DNA from 3 places in the Paeniglutamicibacter antarcticus genome. Region 2 is predicted to be linked to each of the others. Evidence: riboswitches for the same ligand, from Rfam matches in the RefSeq annotation. Region 2 holds a riboswitch; each other region holds the start of a gene.
The links. Region 2 has a riboswitch for thiamine pyrophosphate ahead of ABEA12_RS06245 (3-oxoacyl-ACP reductase). Riboswitches for the same ligand answer to the same signal wherever they lie in the genome.
Positions count from the first base shown of each region.

Region 1: linked by a shared signal. The riboswitch ahead of ABEA12_RS13740 (ECF transporter S component) and the one ahead of ABEA12_RS06245 (3-oxoacyl-ACP reductase) in region 2 are both predicted to bind thiamine pyrophosphate.
Region 3: linked by a shared signal. The riboswitch ahead of thiM (hydroxyethylthiazole kinase) and the one ahead of ABEA12_RS06245 (3-oxoacyl-ACP reductase) in region 2 are both predicted to bind thiamine pyrophosphate.

Region 1 is NZ_BAABLK010000036.1:26,875-31,279, reverse strand. It holds partial or broken gene ABEA12_RS13765 (monovalent cation/H+ antiporter subunit D) at 1-649, shown strand, start outside; gene ABEA12_RS13760 (Na+/H+ antiporter subunit E) at 646-1,260, shown strand; gene ABEA12_RS13755 (MrpF/PhaF family protein) at 1,257-1,520, shown strand; gene mnhG (monovalent cation/H(+) antiporter subunit G) at 1,520-1,927, shown strand; gene ABEA12_RS13745 (DUF4235 domain-containing protein) at 2,002-2,256, opposite strand; TPP riboswitch at 2,327-2,448, shown strand; gene ABEA12_RS13740 (ECF transporter S component) at 2,503-3,129, shown strand; gene ABEA12_RS13735 (ATP-binding cassette domain-containing protein) at 3,146-4,405, shown strand, end outside.
Region 2 is NZ_BAABLK010000022.1:261,179-265,583, reverse strand. It holds gene ABEA12_RS06255 (metal-dependent hydrolase family protein) at 1-554, shown strand, start outside; gene ABEA12_RS06250 (alpha/beta fold hydrolase) at 551-1,840, shown strand; TPP riboswitch at 1,928-2,021, shown strand; gene ABEA12_RS06245 (3-oxoacyl-ACP reductase) at 2,097-2,861, shown strand; gene ABEA12_RS06240 (LLM class flavin-dependent oxidoreductase) at 2,878-4,212, shown strand; gene ABEA12_RS06235 (hypothetical protein) at 4,278-4,405, shown strand, end outside.
Region 3 is NZ_BAABLK010000031.1:915-5,319, forward strand. It holds gene thiD (bifunctional hydroxymethylpyrimidine kinase/phosphomethylpyrimidine kinase) at 1-742, opposite strand, end outside; gene thiE (thiamine phosphate synthase) at 739-1,398, opposite strand; gene thiM (hydroxyethylthiazole kinase) at 1,398-2,216, opposite strand; TPP riboswitch at 2,208-2,309, opposite strand; gene ABEA12_RS10630 (aldehyde dehydrogenase family protein) at 2,431-3,894, shown strand; gene pgm (phosphoglucomutase (alpha-D-glucose-1,6-bisphosphate-dependent)) at 3,953-4,405, opposite strand, start outside.

The sequences.
Region 1 (4,405 bases), on a different contig from region 2:
CCAGCTGGGCCTCGGGGCCACCGTGTTCTACGTGGCCCACCACATCGTGGTGCAGACCTCGCTGTTCCTGGTTGCCGGGCTCATTGAGCGCCGGGCGGGGACCTCGAGCATCGAACGGCTCGGCTCGCTGGCCAAGCTCTCCCCGCTGCTCTCGGTGCTCTACTTCATCCCGGCCATGAACCTGGGCGGGATCCCGCCGTTCTCCGGGTTCCTGGGCAAGCTCGGGCTTATCCAAGGCGGTGCCCAGCTAGGTACGCCGCTGGCCTGGGTACTGGTTGGCGTCTCGCTGCTGACCTCGCTGCTGACCCTGCTGGCGGTGGCGCGTGTCTGGAACAGGGCGTTCTGGCGCAAGGCCGAGGACGCCACCGATCCCGATCCGTTGTTGCTGGTGGGCGCCGGGGAAATCCGCGGGGCGACCTACGACATCGTTGCCCAAGAACCGGCAAGCCGCTACAGCGACCGCGGGGATACCGCACTGTTGCCGACGGGCATGCTGGCGATGACCGCAGCATTGGTCCTGGTGGGGGTGGCTCTGACGGTGTTCGCCGGTCCGCTGTTCGAGTTCAGCGACCAGGTCGCCGGGCAATTGCTGGATCGGAACAACTACATCGAAGCTGTGCTGGGCACCTCGGGGGGGCCGGGACGATGAGCCGGGACCAACGCCTGCACGACGTCTCCGATGAGGGGACCAAGCGCCCGCGGACCACCTTGGGCCAGGAACTCCCGCTGCTGGTGTGGATGATGCTCATCTGGGGAGCTCTGTGGCAGGACTTCGCAATCGGCAACCTCATCTTCGGGTTGCTGCTCTCGCTGGGTCTAATCAGGGTCTTCCGCCTGCCCCCGGTGATCCTCTCCGGGCGTTTCAACTTCTGGCACGCAGCGGTGTTCGTCGGGGCGTTCCTGCGTGATGTGACGTGGGCAAGCTTCGAGGTCATGTACCTTGCGGTGTTCCGTGGACCGCGCACCAAGAGCGCGATCATCGCCGTGACGCTGCGCACTGATTCGGACCTGCTGGTCACCTTCGTGGGACACGTCTTGACGTTGGTGCCCGGTTCCTACGTCGTGGAGGTGGACCGGCGGTCCTCAACCTTGTACCTGCATGTGCTCAACGTCAACGACCAGGCCGGCGTCGACGCGGCCAGGGCCGCAGTGATGAAGATCGAGGAAAGGCTGATCCGCATGATGGGAACCACCAAGGAACTCGCCGGCCTCGCCGCGCTGAAGAACGGTGAGAGCAACGAAGGGGCAAGCGCATCATGAACATCGTCTTGTGGGTCTGTGGCATCACCCTGTCGATCGCAGGGGCCCTGACCATCATCAGGCTTGCCAAGGGCCCGTCCATCCTTGAACGGGTGATCGCCACCGATGTGCTGCTGCTGATCCTCTCCGCGGCGTTGTGCATCGAGATGACCGTTAACAAACACACCGACAACCTCATCTTCGTGCTGCTGGCCTGCCTTGTCGGGTTCGTCGGGTCGGTGACGGTCTCGCGCTTCGTCACCGATCGGAGAAACGCCTGATGCTCGATACCGTGATTGACGTCGTGGCCGGGACATTCATGGTCGTGGGGTGCCTGATGTCCCTTGCCGCCGGCATCGGGATGCTGCGCTTTCCCGACCTGCTTTCGCGCCTGCACGCGGCTACCAAGCCGCAGGTGCTGGGGCTGTTCCTGCTGTTGGCCGCCCTTGGCCTGGAACTGCGGTCCTGGGTGGTGTTGCCGGTGCTGCTCCTGGCGTGGTTGCTGCAGCTGCTCACCGCGCCGGTGTCGGCGCACATGGTCGGGCGTGCTGGATACCGCACAAGGCACCTCAAGCGCGAGACGCTCATCGTTGATGAGCTTGCAGCCGTCGTCCAGGCAGCGGCGCAGCGCGAGGAACGCGAACACGGGCAGGACGGGGAGCGGGACCGCTCCGATTTCCTGGACTAGTCACAAACGCCTCGGGTAACCAAAGCGGTTGCTTTGGTTACCCGAGGCGTTCTTGGAAAAAGCGGGACCGAGCCCTACTTGCGGAGCTTCGCGACCGCCTTCTGCGTGCCGCGGTCGGCAAGCACCTGGATCAGCGCTGCGACAACGGCCGAAATCACCGCGAAGGCGATGGCTTGGCGCATCGAGGCTTCGGCTTGGGCTTCTTTGTCGCCGTGCTTGGGAGGCTGCTGGCCGGTGAAACCGACCCACGCCTTGTCGACGATCTTTCCACCCACGAAGCCCGCGGCGATGGAGATGACCGGACCGAGTAGTTTCATCAAGCTGTTCATGGGGACTCCCGAATGTTGCGGCAAAGGTACTCGATCCAGCATAGCGTGAGGTAGCATCGAAGAACTGAAACAATCACGACAGGGGAGCGTCGTGCGGTGAAAACCGCACCTAGACGCTGAGAGTGCGCACAGCCGCAGACCCTCGAACCTGCTCCGGCTAGTACCGGCGAAGGAAGTCGAGTTCTCAGGGGTGCAATGCATGACGGGCATTCCCTCCCCTCCTTGAATCCAAGGAGGATCCACACCATGAACATCATCAAACAGCCCCTCGGGCACCAAACGGCAACCACCAGCTGGCGCGTCGTGGACATTGTCATTGCGGCGGTCATCGCCGTGTGCTCGGGGGTGATTTTCTGGGCCTGGAACAGCACCCACCACATCTTCGACGGACTCTTCCTGGCCTTCCCGCCGGCCACGTCCCTGGTCTCCGGGATGTGGCTCTTCCCCGCGGTGCTCGGAGCACTGATCATCCGCAAGCCCGGTGCCGCGATCTTCTGCGAGATGGTCGCCGCCGCGGTGTCGATGCTCATGGGCTCGGAATTCGGCTGGACCGTGCTGGCCGCGGGCCTGGTACAGGGCGCCGGGGCGGAAATCGTCTTCGCAGCGTTCCGCTACCGCAAGTTCAACCTGCCCGTCGCGCTGCTGGCCGGTGCCGGCACCGGGCTCTTCGGCGGCATCAACGACGCCTACATCTTCCGGTACTTCCCCGAATACACCGACAGCATGCTGGTGGTCTATGTCGTGTGCATGAGCATCTCGGGCATCGTTATTGCCGGGCTGCTCTCGTTCCTGGCCACCCGCGCACTGGCAAATACCGGGGCGTTGAGTGCCTTGGGCAGCCGCAAGGCCGCCAGCGAATCCGTCTTCGGTTAAGCAGGGGCGGAAACATATGTCTACAGCATCAATGCTGCACGAGGAGCACGATCCGCTCGCCCGGACCGACGAGCAGGAAGCAACGACCATCGGCGTCGGCGTCAGTGCCCGCGACTGGGGGTGGCGGCACGCGGGACGCGCCGACCCCGCGCTGTGGGGCCTGGACCTGGAAATCCGTGCCGGGGAGAGGGTGCTGCTGGCCGGTCCCTCGGGCGCCGGGAAATCCTCTCTGCTTTACGCCCTGGCCGGTGTCTTGGCCGAGGACGACGAGTCCTATTCATCAGGGGAACTGCTGCTCAACGGAACCCCGGCGGGTCACTGCCGGGGCTTGGTCGGGCTTATGCAACAAGACCCCGAAACCCAGGTTATCCAGGCACGGGTCGGTGACGACGTGGCCTTCGGCGCCGAAAACCTTTCGGTGCCGCCCGAAGAAATCCAGAAACGGATCATCGCGGCACTTCAGTCCGTAGGCCTCGATATCCCGTTGGACCATCCCACCGCGGCTCTCTCGGGGGGACAAAAGCAACGGCTGGCGCTTGCAGGGATCCTGGCCATGGGCCCGGGGTTGGTGCTTCTGGATGAACCGACCGCGAACCTTGACCCCGAAGGCGTCCTGGAGGTCAGGGATGCGGTGATCCGGGCGCTTGATGCCACCGGTGCCACGTTGTTGATCGTCGAGCACCGGCTTGAGGCCTGGTCCCATCACATGGACCGGGTCATCGTGCTTGAACCCGGTGGAGGGGTTGCCCACCAGGGAACACCCGGACAGCTTTTTGCTCCGGGCCCGATCCGTGAGGACCTGATAGCGGCCGGGGTCTGGGTCCCGGGCTACACCCCGGAATTCGAGCCACGGATCGAGTGGGCCCCAGCGGGGTCCGTGCTTCTGGAAGCACGCGAGCTGGAGGTTGCCCGCAAGCGTGGGGGCCGGGTCGCGGCCAACGGGCTGGAGATAGCGGTGCGCGGGGGCGAGGCATGGTGCATCCGCGGCGCCAACGGCGCCGGGAAATCAACCTTCGCCTTGACCCTGGGTGGGCTGCTGCCCAAGGCCGCCGGAACCGTGCTGGCCACCGATGAGCTGGCCTCCGGGCCCGAAGCGGACCCCTACCGGTGGCGCGCCACCGAATTGGTGGCTCGCATTGGTTCGGTGTTCCAGGAACCCGAGCACCAATTCGTCACCAACACGGTGGCCGAGGAACTGGCCTTCGGGCCCACCCACGCGGTCAAGCCCGGAACCAGGGAACCGCTTTTCACCCACGGACAGATCCGGGAGCGGGTC
Region 2 (4,405 bases):
CCTACTCCCCCGCCGCCATCGCCCATTCGGTGCGCAACGGGGTGAGGTCCATCGAACACGGAAACCTGCTCGATGAGCCCACCGCCGCCCTGATGGTTCAACACGGTGCGTTCCTGGTTCCCACCCTTGCCGCCTATGCGGCCATGGAGAGGCGCGGTGACGAGGTCGGGTTGCCCGAGGTCTCCAAGGCCAAGAACCTTCAGGTCCTCACCGCCGGGCGCGAGGCGATCAAGATCGCACTGGCCGCCGGCATCCCCGTGGGCTTCGGCTCTGACTTGATGGGCGACCTGGCAGACGAGCAGCTCAACGGGCTGGCCCTGCAGATCGAGGCCGCCGGTGTGCTTGCCACCCTGCGTTCGGCCACGAGCGTCAATGCCGCCCTATTGCAGGATCCCTCGCTGGGCCATCTCTCTCCCGGAGCCGTCGGGGATGCACTGCTCCTGGACGGGAACCCGTTCGAGGACCCGTCTGTGCTTTACGACGAATCCCGCCCGCGCACCGTCATCCAAGCCGGCCGCCGGATCCCGGCCGGCACCCCAAAGGAGCAGCATTGAGCACCGATTACATTGCGGCGGGAAAGTTCTTCCGCGACCACACCCTCTCGGTCCCCCTGGACTGGGCAAATCCCGGGGATTCGCCGCGCATCAGCATCTTCGTGCGCGAGGTCTCCCTGGCCAAAAACAAAAACCGCGAACTCCCGTTGCTGCTTTTCCTCCAGGGTGGGCCCGGCGGCAAGGGACCGCGCCCGGTGGGCAGCGCTGGCTGGCTGGACGCGGCCCTTGAGCGATACACGGTGGTGCTGCTTGACCAACGTGGGACCGGACGTTCCACGCCCGTCACCGCAGCCACCATGGAACGGTTCGACACCGCTCATCAGGGTGCCGAGTACCTATTGCACTTCCGCGCCGACTCGATCATCCACGATGCCGAGCACGTACGCCACGAAATCTACGCGTCCTCCCGCTGGGCCACCCTAGGCCAAAGCTACGGCGGGTTCCTGACGCTGAGCTACCTCTCAATGGCCCCGGAGGCCCTGACCGCCTGCCATATCACCGGCGGGTTGCCGTCCCTGGAACCAAGTGCCGCAGGCGTGTACGCACGCACCTACCCGCGCACCGCAGCCAAGACCGCCCAATTCTACGAGCTCTACCCACACCATGTGGACACGGCGGCGCGGATTGCCGACCTGCTCGAGACCACCGAGGTCCGCCTTCCCGACGGGGACCGGCTTTCCGTGCGCCGGTTCCAGTGTCTGGGCATCGACTTCGGGATGAAACCTGGCTTCGAACGCCTGAACGCGCTGCTCGACGAAGCACTGACCGGGCACGGGCTCAGCGATGTGTTCCTGGCCGAGGTGCAGGCCCGGACGGCATTTGCCTCGAACCCGCTGTTCGCCGTGATGCAGGAGAGCATCTATGGCCACGGGTCCAACGGTGCCACGGGCTGGGCCGCCCAAGCCGAAATCGAACGGCACCCCGAGTTCGATTCCTCCGCCCGCCCGCTGATGTTCACCGGCGAGATGATGTACCCCTGGATGTTCGCCGAAACCCGGCTGTTGCGCCCCTTCAAGGGCGCGGTCGATCTGCTGGCTGAAAAGACCGACTGGTCAAGCCTCTACGACAGCGAAAAGCTCGCGGCGAACACCGTCCCGGTGGCCGCCATCGTCTACCACGACGACATGTACGTCGATGCGGGCCTCTCCCTGGCCGCGGCATCGAAGGTCGGCAACCTCCATGCCTGGGTCACCAACGAGTTTGAACACGACGGACTGGGTTCGGGCACCGTTTTGCCGCGGCTCTTTGCCATGATCGACGAGCTGGGCGGTCCGCTGCAGGATTGACCGCTCGCATCACCCTACTGTTCATGTGACCTGCACTGGAAGCCTTTCATTCGGCTTTGCAACGGGGCCGGTGCTATGTTGGGCGCAGGACACGACACGGGGTGCCGCTTGGCGGCTGAGAGTTAGACCCGTTGAACCTGATCTCGATAATCCGAGCGAAGGGATGCCGGTCCGGCATGAATTGCGGCAAGGCAATTTGCCACAGCTTTTCGTGCTTCGACGGCACCCTTGCGCACTACCGAAAGGTGTTGGCAAGATGCTTATCAAAGACCAGATCGTATTGATCACCGGGGCCGGCCGCGGACTGGGCGCCGACGTTGCCCGTTCATTCGCCCGCGAGGGCGCCCGCCTGGTACTGAATTACCGAAACAGCGAGGCCGCGGCACAGGAACTGGCCAGCGAGTTCGGTGCGGAACGAGCCATTGCCTTGCAGGCGGACGTCACCGATGCGGGCCAGGTCTCTGAGTTGGTCCGGGCGGGCGTCAAGCACTTTGGCGCCCCGATCACCACTGTCATCAACAACGCACTGCCCGACTTTTCCTTCAACGGCGACGCACGCTCCAAGGCCGAGGTCATTGCCTACGCGGAATTCGGCACCCAGTTCTCGGGCATCGTGGGCGGGGCGTTGAACACCATCCAGGCGACACTGCCGGGAATGAAGGAAGCCGGTTTCGGCGCAATCGTCAATGTCGGCACTAACCTCTTCCAGAACCCCGTGGTTCCCTACCACGACTACACCGCCGCCAAGGCCGCGCTGCTTGCCTTGACCCGTACCTTCGCCGCCGATCTGGGACCGGAGAACATCCGCGTCAACATGGTTTCCGGCGGCCTGCTGCGCACCACCGATGCCTCGTCCGCGACCCCGGAGGAGGTCTTCGACCTGATCGCCAGCGGCACACCGCTGCGCAAGGTCACCACGCCGGCCGAATTCGCCGACGCTGCCCTGTTCTTCGCCTCCCCCTGGTCCCGGGCGGTGACCGGCCAGAACCTGGTTGTCGACGGCGGACTGGTGATGAACTAGGAAACGGAAAACCCTCATGGCTACGACACCCCAAATGCATCTCAACGCCTTCATCTACGGCGCCGGCCACCACACCATGGGCTGGCGGCACCCCGATTCCAGCGCGGATAGGGTCAGCGACATCGCCTACTACGAGGAACTTGCCCGGCTTGCCGAGCACGGTTGCCTCGACGCCGTGTTCTTCGCCGATGGGCAAAGCCTCAACCGCGAATACTCGGCAGGCATCCCCTGGCTCTTGGAACCGGTAACCGCATTGAGCGCCATGGCCCGGGCCACCACCCGCGTCGGGCTGGTCACCACCATCTCGGCCAGCTTCTACACCCCCTTCCATGCTGCTAGGCTACTGGCCTCGCTGGATCACATCAGCGGCGGCCGCGCGGGCATCAACGTGGTGACTTCCATGTTCGATACCGAGGCCCGAAATCATGGGATGGACGCACTTCCCGCCCATGCACAACGCTACGAGCGGGCCGAGGAGTTCGTTGACGCGGTCCAAGGGCTGTGGGATTCATGGTCGGACACGGCCCTGGTTGTTGATCGGGAAGCCGGCCAATACCTTGATCCCTCCCAGATCCGCCCGATCAACCACCGCGGCAAGCACTTCTCCGTGGACGGCCCCCTGACCGTCCCCCGGTGCCCGCAGGGCCGGCCGGTGCTCTTCCAGGCCGGGTCCTCCGAGGCGGGGCGTTCCTTTGCCGCCCGGTACGCCGAGGCGATCTATTCGGTGTCCTGGGACCTGGAATCTGCATTGGAATACGCTGCGGACCTTCGCGGGCGGCTGGAATCCGCGGGCCGGGACGGCAGTTCTGTTCCCATCCTTCCGGGGCTGGTCACCTACGTCGGCGCCACGGCCGAGGAAGCCCACGGGAAGAAGCGCGAGCTGGACGCCTACCTGGATATCGAGGCCGCCATAACCCAGCTGAACACGTTCACGGGCCAGGACTACTTTGCGGATCCGCTGGATGCACCGGTGGCCCCGTTGCCCCCGGCCGAGGGGTTCTCCGGCCCCCAAGGCCGTTATCTCACCGTGCGGCGGATCATTGAGACTAAGAGTCCCACGCTTCGGGAGTTGTTGGGTTTCCTGGCCGCAGGCGGCGGGCACGCAACCATGATCGGCAGCGCTGTCGAGGTCGCCGACGAGATCGAGGAATGGTTCCTCACCGGCGCTTGTGACGGTTTCAACCTCATGTGCCCCAGCTTCCCGGCGGGATTGGACGATTTCGTGGAACTCGTGGTGCCGATTCTTCAGGAACGGGGTTTGTTCCGTACCTCGTATCAGGGAAGCACGCTGCGCGAGACAATGGGCTTGGCCAAGCCGACACGCACGGAACCGGCACAGGTTCGGCGGTAGTTTCCGCTGCTGCCTTGGGTGGGAGCCGCTCGGGCTGCCACCCACCGGAGACTACGATGGAAGCCATGAGACTCACACGATCCACCCTTGGGGCATTCGCGGCCGCGGCGCTCTTGCTGCTCACGGTGAGCGGTTGCACGGCGATTGCCGGCACCGCTTCTTCGGCTGCGTCCTCGGCAGCCGGACAGCTGGC
Region 3 (4,405 bases), on a different contig from region 2:
AGCTCTTGGCGTTTAGCAGCGCCGATCCCCAGTCCCCGGTGCGGGCGTAGCAAGTGGCCAGCGCGGCGGAGAGCGAGCATCCGGTGCCGTGCGTGTTCGGCGTGTACTGCCGGGGCGAGGCCACCGAGAGAATCACCCCATCGGAGTCGATGAGCCCGTCGCGGCAGCTTGCCGATTCGAGGTGGCCGCCCTTGGCCAGGACCATCACGCCGTATTCGGCGGCGAGGCCGCGTGCCTGGACCACCGCGGTTTCCCAGTCGGTGGCCATTTCAGCACGCGCGAGCACCGCGAGTTCGGGGATGTTGGGGGTGATCACGTCGGTGTGGCAGAAGAGCCGGCGCAGCGCCGCATCGGATTCCGCATCCAGCAACCGGTCCCCGCTGGTGGCAACCATGACGGGGTCAAGGACCACCGCCGGGGCACCGGTGCCCGCGGATCGGATGCCGGCCAGCCATTGGCCCAGTTCGTTGATGACCTCCGCGTTGGCCAGCATGCCGATCTTGATCGCGTCGATGGCGATGTCCTCGCTGACGGCATTGAGCTGTTCGGTGAGGAAACCGGCGGGAGGCACATGCACGGAGCGCACCCCTCGGGTGTTCTGCGCCGTCAGTGCGCTGATGGCAGCCATGCCGTAGCCCCCGGTCGCCGCAATGGACTTCAGGTCTGCCTGGATCCCGGCGCCTCCCGAGGGGTCGGACCCGGCAATGGACAGGATGTTCTTGGTGTTCTGCGTGTTGGTCACGGTGTGGTTCCCTCCCAGAGGGTTAGAAGGTTCTCGGTTGCGGCGCGTGGGTCGCCGGCGGCACAGATGGCGCGCACCACGGCCATCCCCGTCGCTCCACTGGATACGACCCCGGGGATATCGGAGGCGTCCAGGCCCCCGATTGCCACGCAGCCAAGGGCGCTGGATGAGGCGATGCGCGCCAGCCCCTCATATCCCAGGGGTTCGGGGTGGTCCGCCTTGGTCGGAGTGGCATGCACGGCGCCGACGCCCAGGTAGTCGATGGTGCCCGGGGTGCGCTCGTTGACCAGGTTGGCCGCGGTGATCTCCGCCGCGGTGGCGGCGCTGAGCCCGAGCACTGCTTCGGGCCCGATGAGTTCACGGACCAAGGCCACGGGGATGTCGGACTGCCCGATGTGCACCCCCTGTACATCGGCTCCGGCGGCGCGGGCGGCCAAGTATACGTCGACGCGGTCGTTGACCAGCAGTGTCGCGTGTCCTGAGGTATGCCGGGCGCAGGAGATAACCTCCTGGAGGAACTCGGCCGCGGGCATGTCCTTGCAGCGCAGCTGCACAGTCCTGATCCCGCCAACAACGGCTGCCTTGGCGATCTCCGCCAGCGGGCGTCCGGCGCAGGAGGCCGAATCGAGCACCAGGTAGATTCCCGAGCCCGGCATCAGGAAAGCACCGCCGTGGCGGCCAAGTCGGCGGGGGACAGCGCGTGCAGGGCGTCAATGAAGTCCATCGCGAACGATCCCGGGCCGCGGCTTGTCGTTGCCGCGCGTTCGGCGGCCGCGGAGTAAAAGGCGTGCGCTGCAACGGTGGTCAGCAGCGGATCGGACGTGGTGGGCAGGAAGGCGGCGCAAATCGCCCCCAGTGCGCAGCCGCCGCCGGTCACCTTGGTGAGCAGCTCGCTTCCGCCGTGCACGTGTACGGTGCGCCGCCCGTCGGTGATAAGGTCCGCGGGCCCGGAGACAGCGACCACTGCCGCACTGCGCAAGGAGAGGGAGATGGCCGCTTCGGCCGCCGCGTGGACCGAATCGGTGGCCTCCACCCCGCGCCCACCGGCCCCCGTGCCGGCGAGCACCATTATCTCCGAGGGGTTGCCACGGATCACCGTAGGCCTGGCATCACGGAGGCCAAACGCGAACTCCGTGCGCACGGTGAGGGATCCGACGGCCACCGGGTCCAGGACCCACGGTGTTGGAGCGGTTGAGGCGGCGGCAACGGCCGCGGTGATTGCCGCACGCTGCTCGGCACCGGGGTTGCCCAGATTCACCAGGACGGCCGATGCCACCTCGGCGAACCCTCCGGCCTCCCCGGGAACGTCGACCATGGCCGGGGAAGCTCCCGCGGCCAGCAGCACGTTGGCGGTGAAGTTGGTGACCACGGTGTTGGTCAGGCAATGGACCAAGGGGGTCGAGGCGCGCAACGCGCCCAGGGCATCGGCGAGCTCGCCGGGTGAAAAATATGTTGAAGGCGCCATGTGATCCATGAGCAACATCCCTCCGCTAGTACGAACTAGTTCAGGTTCAACGGGTCTTATCTCAGTCGGGCAGCTTGCGCGCCAACACCCCGTGTCACTATGCGTGAGCCTATCCCACGCGGTGCGGACGGGGTCAACTGCGTCGGTGGCCATGACCTTGCCGGGGGGCCGGTGCTGGTGTGGCGCCCTGTTGCCGATGCCGCACGGGCCGTAGGCTCGGAACATGGCAACATCGAAGACCGCACATGACTCAGCAGCGCCACGCTCCTCCAGGGCGCTGAACGAACTGGAGCTTCCCCAGGTGGTGGCCGAATCCCCCGAGAAGATCGGGGAGATCGTCGCTTCGATGCACGACGTGGTGGCGACCCGGCTGGCCCATCCGCGTCGCTTCCGGGCCTCGCAGCTCAAGGCGCTCGAACGCATGCTCGAGGCGCACGAGCAGGACTTCGTCGACGCGCTGGACGATGACCTGGGCAAGGGTTCCGTCGAGGCGAAGATGACGGAGATCGACATGGTCCGCGCAGAAATCGACCACGCGCAGCTCCACCTCTCCGAGTGGATGGAATCCAAGCCGGTCAAGGTCCCGTTGGCGCTACAGCCGGCGGCGGCCAAGATCGAGCCGCAGCCCTTGGGCGTGGTGCTGGTCATCGGGGCCTGGAATTACCCGATGCAGCTTGTCCTGGCCCCGCTTGTCGCTTCGATCGCGGCGGGAAACGTCACGGTGATCAAGCCCTCGGAGCTGGCCCCGGCGACCTCGGCAATGCTGGGCAAGCTCATCCCGCAGTTCATGGACCCCCGTGCCTGCGTCGTTATCCAAGGTGGCGCCTCAACAAGCAAGGTGCTCCTGGAACAACACTTTGACCACATCTTTTATACCGGAGGAGAACGCGTAGGGAAGATCGTTGCACGGGCTGCGGCGGAGCACCTGACCCCGGTGACCCTGGAATTGGGCGGCAAGTCCCCGGCGGTGGTGATGGACGGGTCCTCGATTGCCGTTGCACGCAGACTGGCCTTCGGGAAGTTCATGAATGCGGGGCAGACCTGTGTTGCGCCGGATTATGTCCTGTCGGTAGGGGATGCCGGGCGGAACCTGGAAAAGCAGCTGGCCAAGGCCATCAGCGGGTTCTACGGAAAGAACCCCATGGCAAGCCGCGACTACGGCCGGATCGTGAACGCGGCACACTTCGACCGGCTCGTGTCCTACCTGGGGGATGGCGAGATTGTCATCGGCGGCGGGCATGACCGGGACTCCTTGAAGATCGAACCCACGGTGCTGGCCAACGTGGATCCGGATTCCCCGCTCCTGAGCGAAGAGATCTTCGGTCCGATCCTGCCGATCGTCGCGGTGGACAGCTTCGACGCGGCGGTGCGCTTCATCCATGCGCGTCCCGATCCGCTTGTCGCCTACCTCTTCAGCGAGAACCCGCGCCTGCAGTCCTCCTTCGGCGACCAGGTGAGGGCAGGGGCGATCGTGCACAATGCCCCGAACCTGCACCTTGCCGTCCCGGCACTTCCGTTCGGCGGGGTAGGGGCCTCGGGCATGGGTTCTTACCACGGACGCCATGGATTCGAGCGGCTCTCGCAGATGCGGGCCGTGATGGGCAAGACCACGGTGCTCGACACGCTCAAGGCGGTCTATCCCCCCTACACCTGGGCGAAGAGTAAGCTCATCAAGCGTCTCCTGTAGGTATGTCGTAATCGACATACCTACAGGCCATACACCGTTTCATTTCTAGATCGTGATGTTATCCCAGTACCGCCGCGACGATGGTCTGCGCTTCGGCCTGAACCCGGGCCAAATGCTCGTCGCCCAGGAACGACTCGGCATAGATCTTGTACTTGTCCTCGGTTCCCGAGGGACGAGCGGCGAACCACGCGTTTTCGGTGGTGACCTTCAGGCCCCCGATCTTTGCCCCGTTTCCCGGGGCTTCGGTCAACCTGGCGGTGATCTTCTCGCCGGCCAGCATTTCGGCGCTCACATCCTTGGCGGACAGGTTGGCCAGGCGGGCTTTCTGCGCTCGGTCCGCGGTGGCGTCGAGGCGTGCGTAGGAAGGCGCGCCATGCTCGGCGACAAGCCCGGCGTAGTGCACCGACGGGCTTGAGCCGGTGACGGCGGTGATCTCGCTGGCCAGCAGCGCCAACAGGATCCCGTCCTTGTCGGTGGTCCAGGTGCTTCCATCGCGCCGCAGGAACGATGC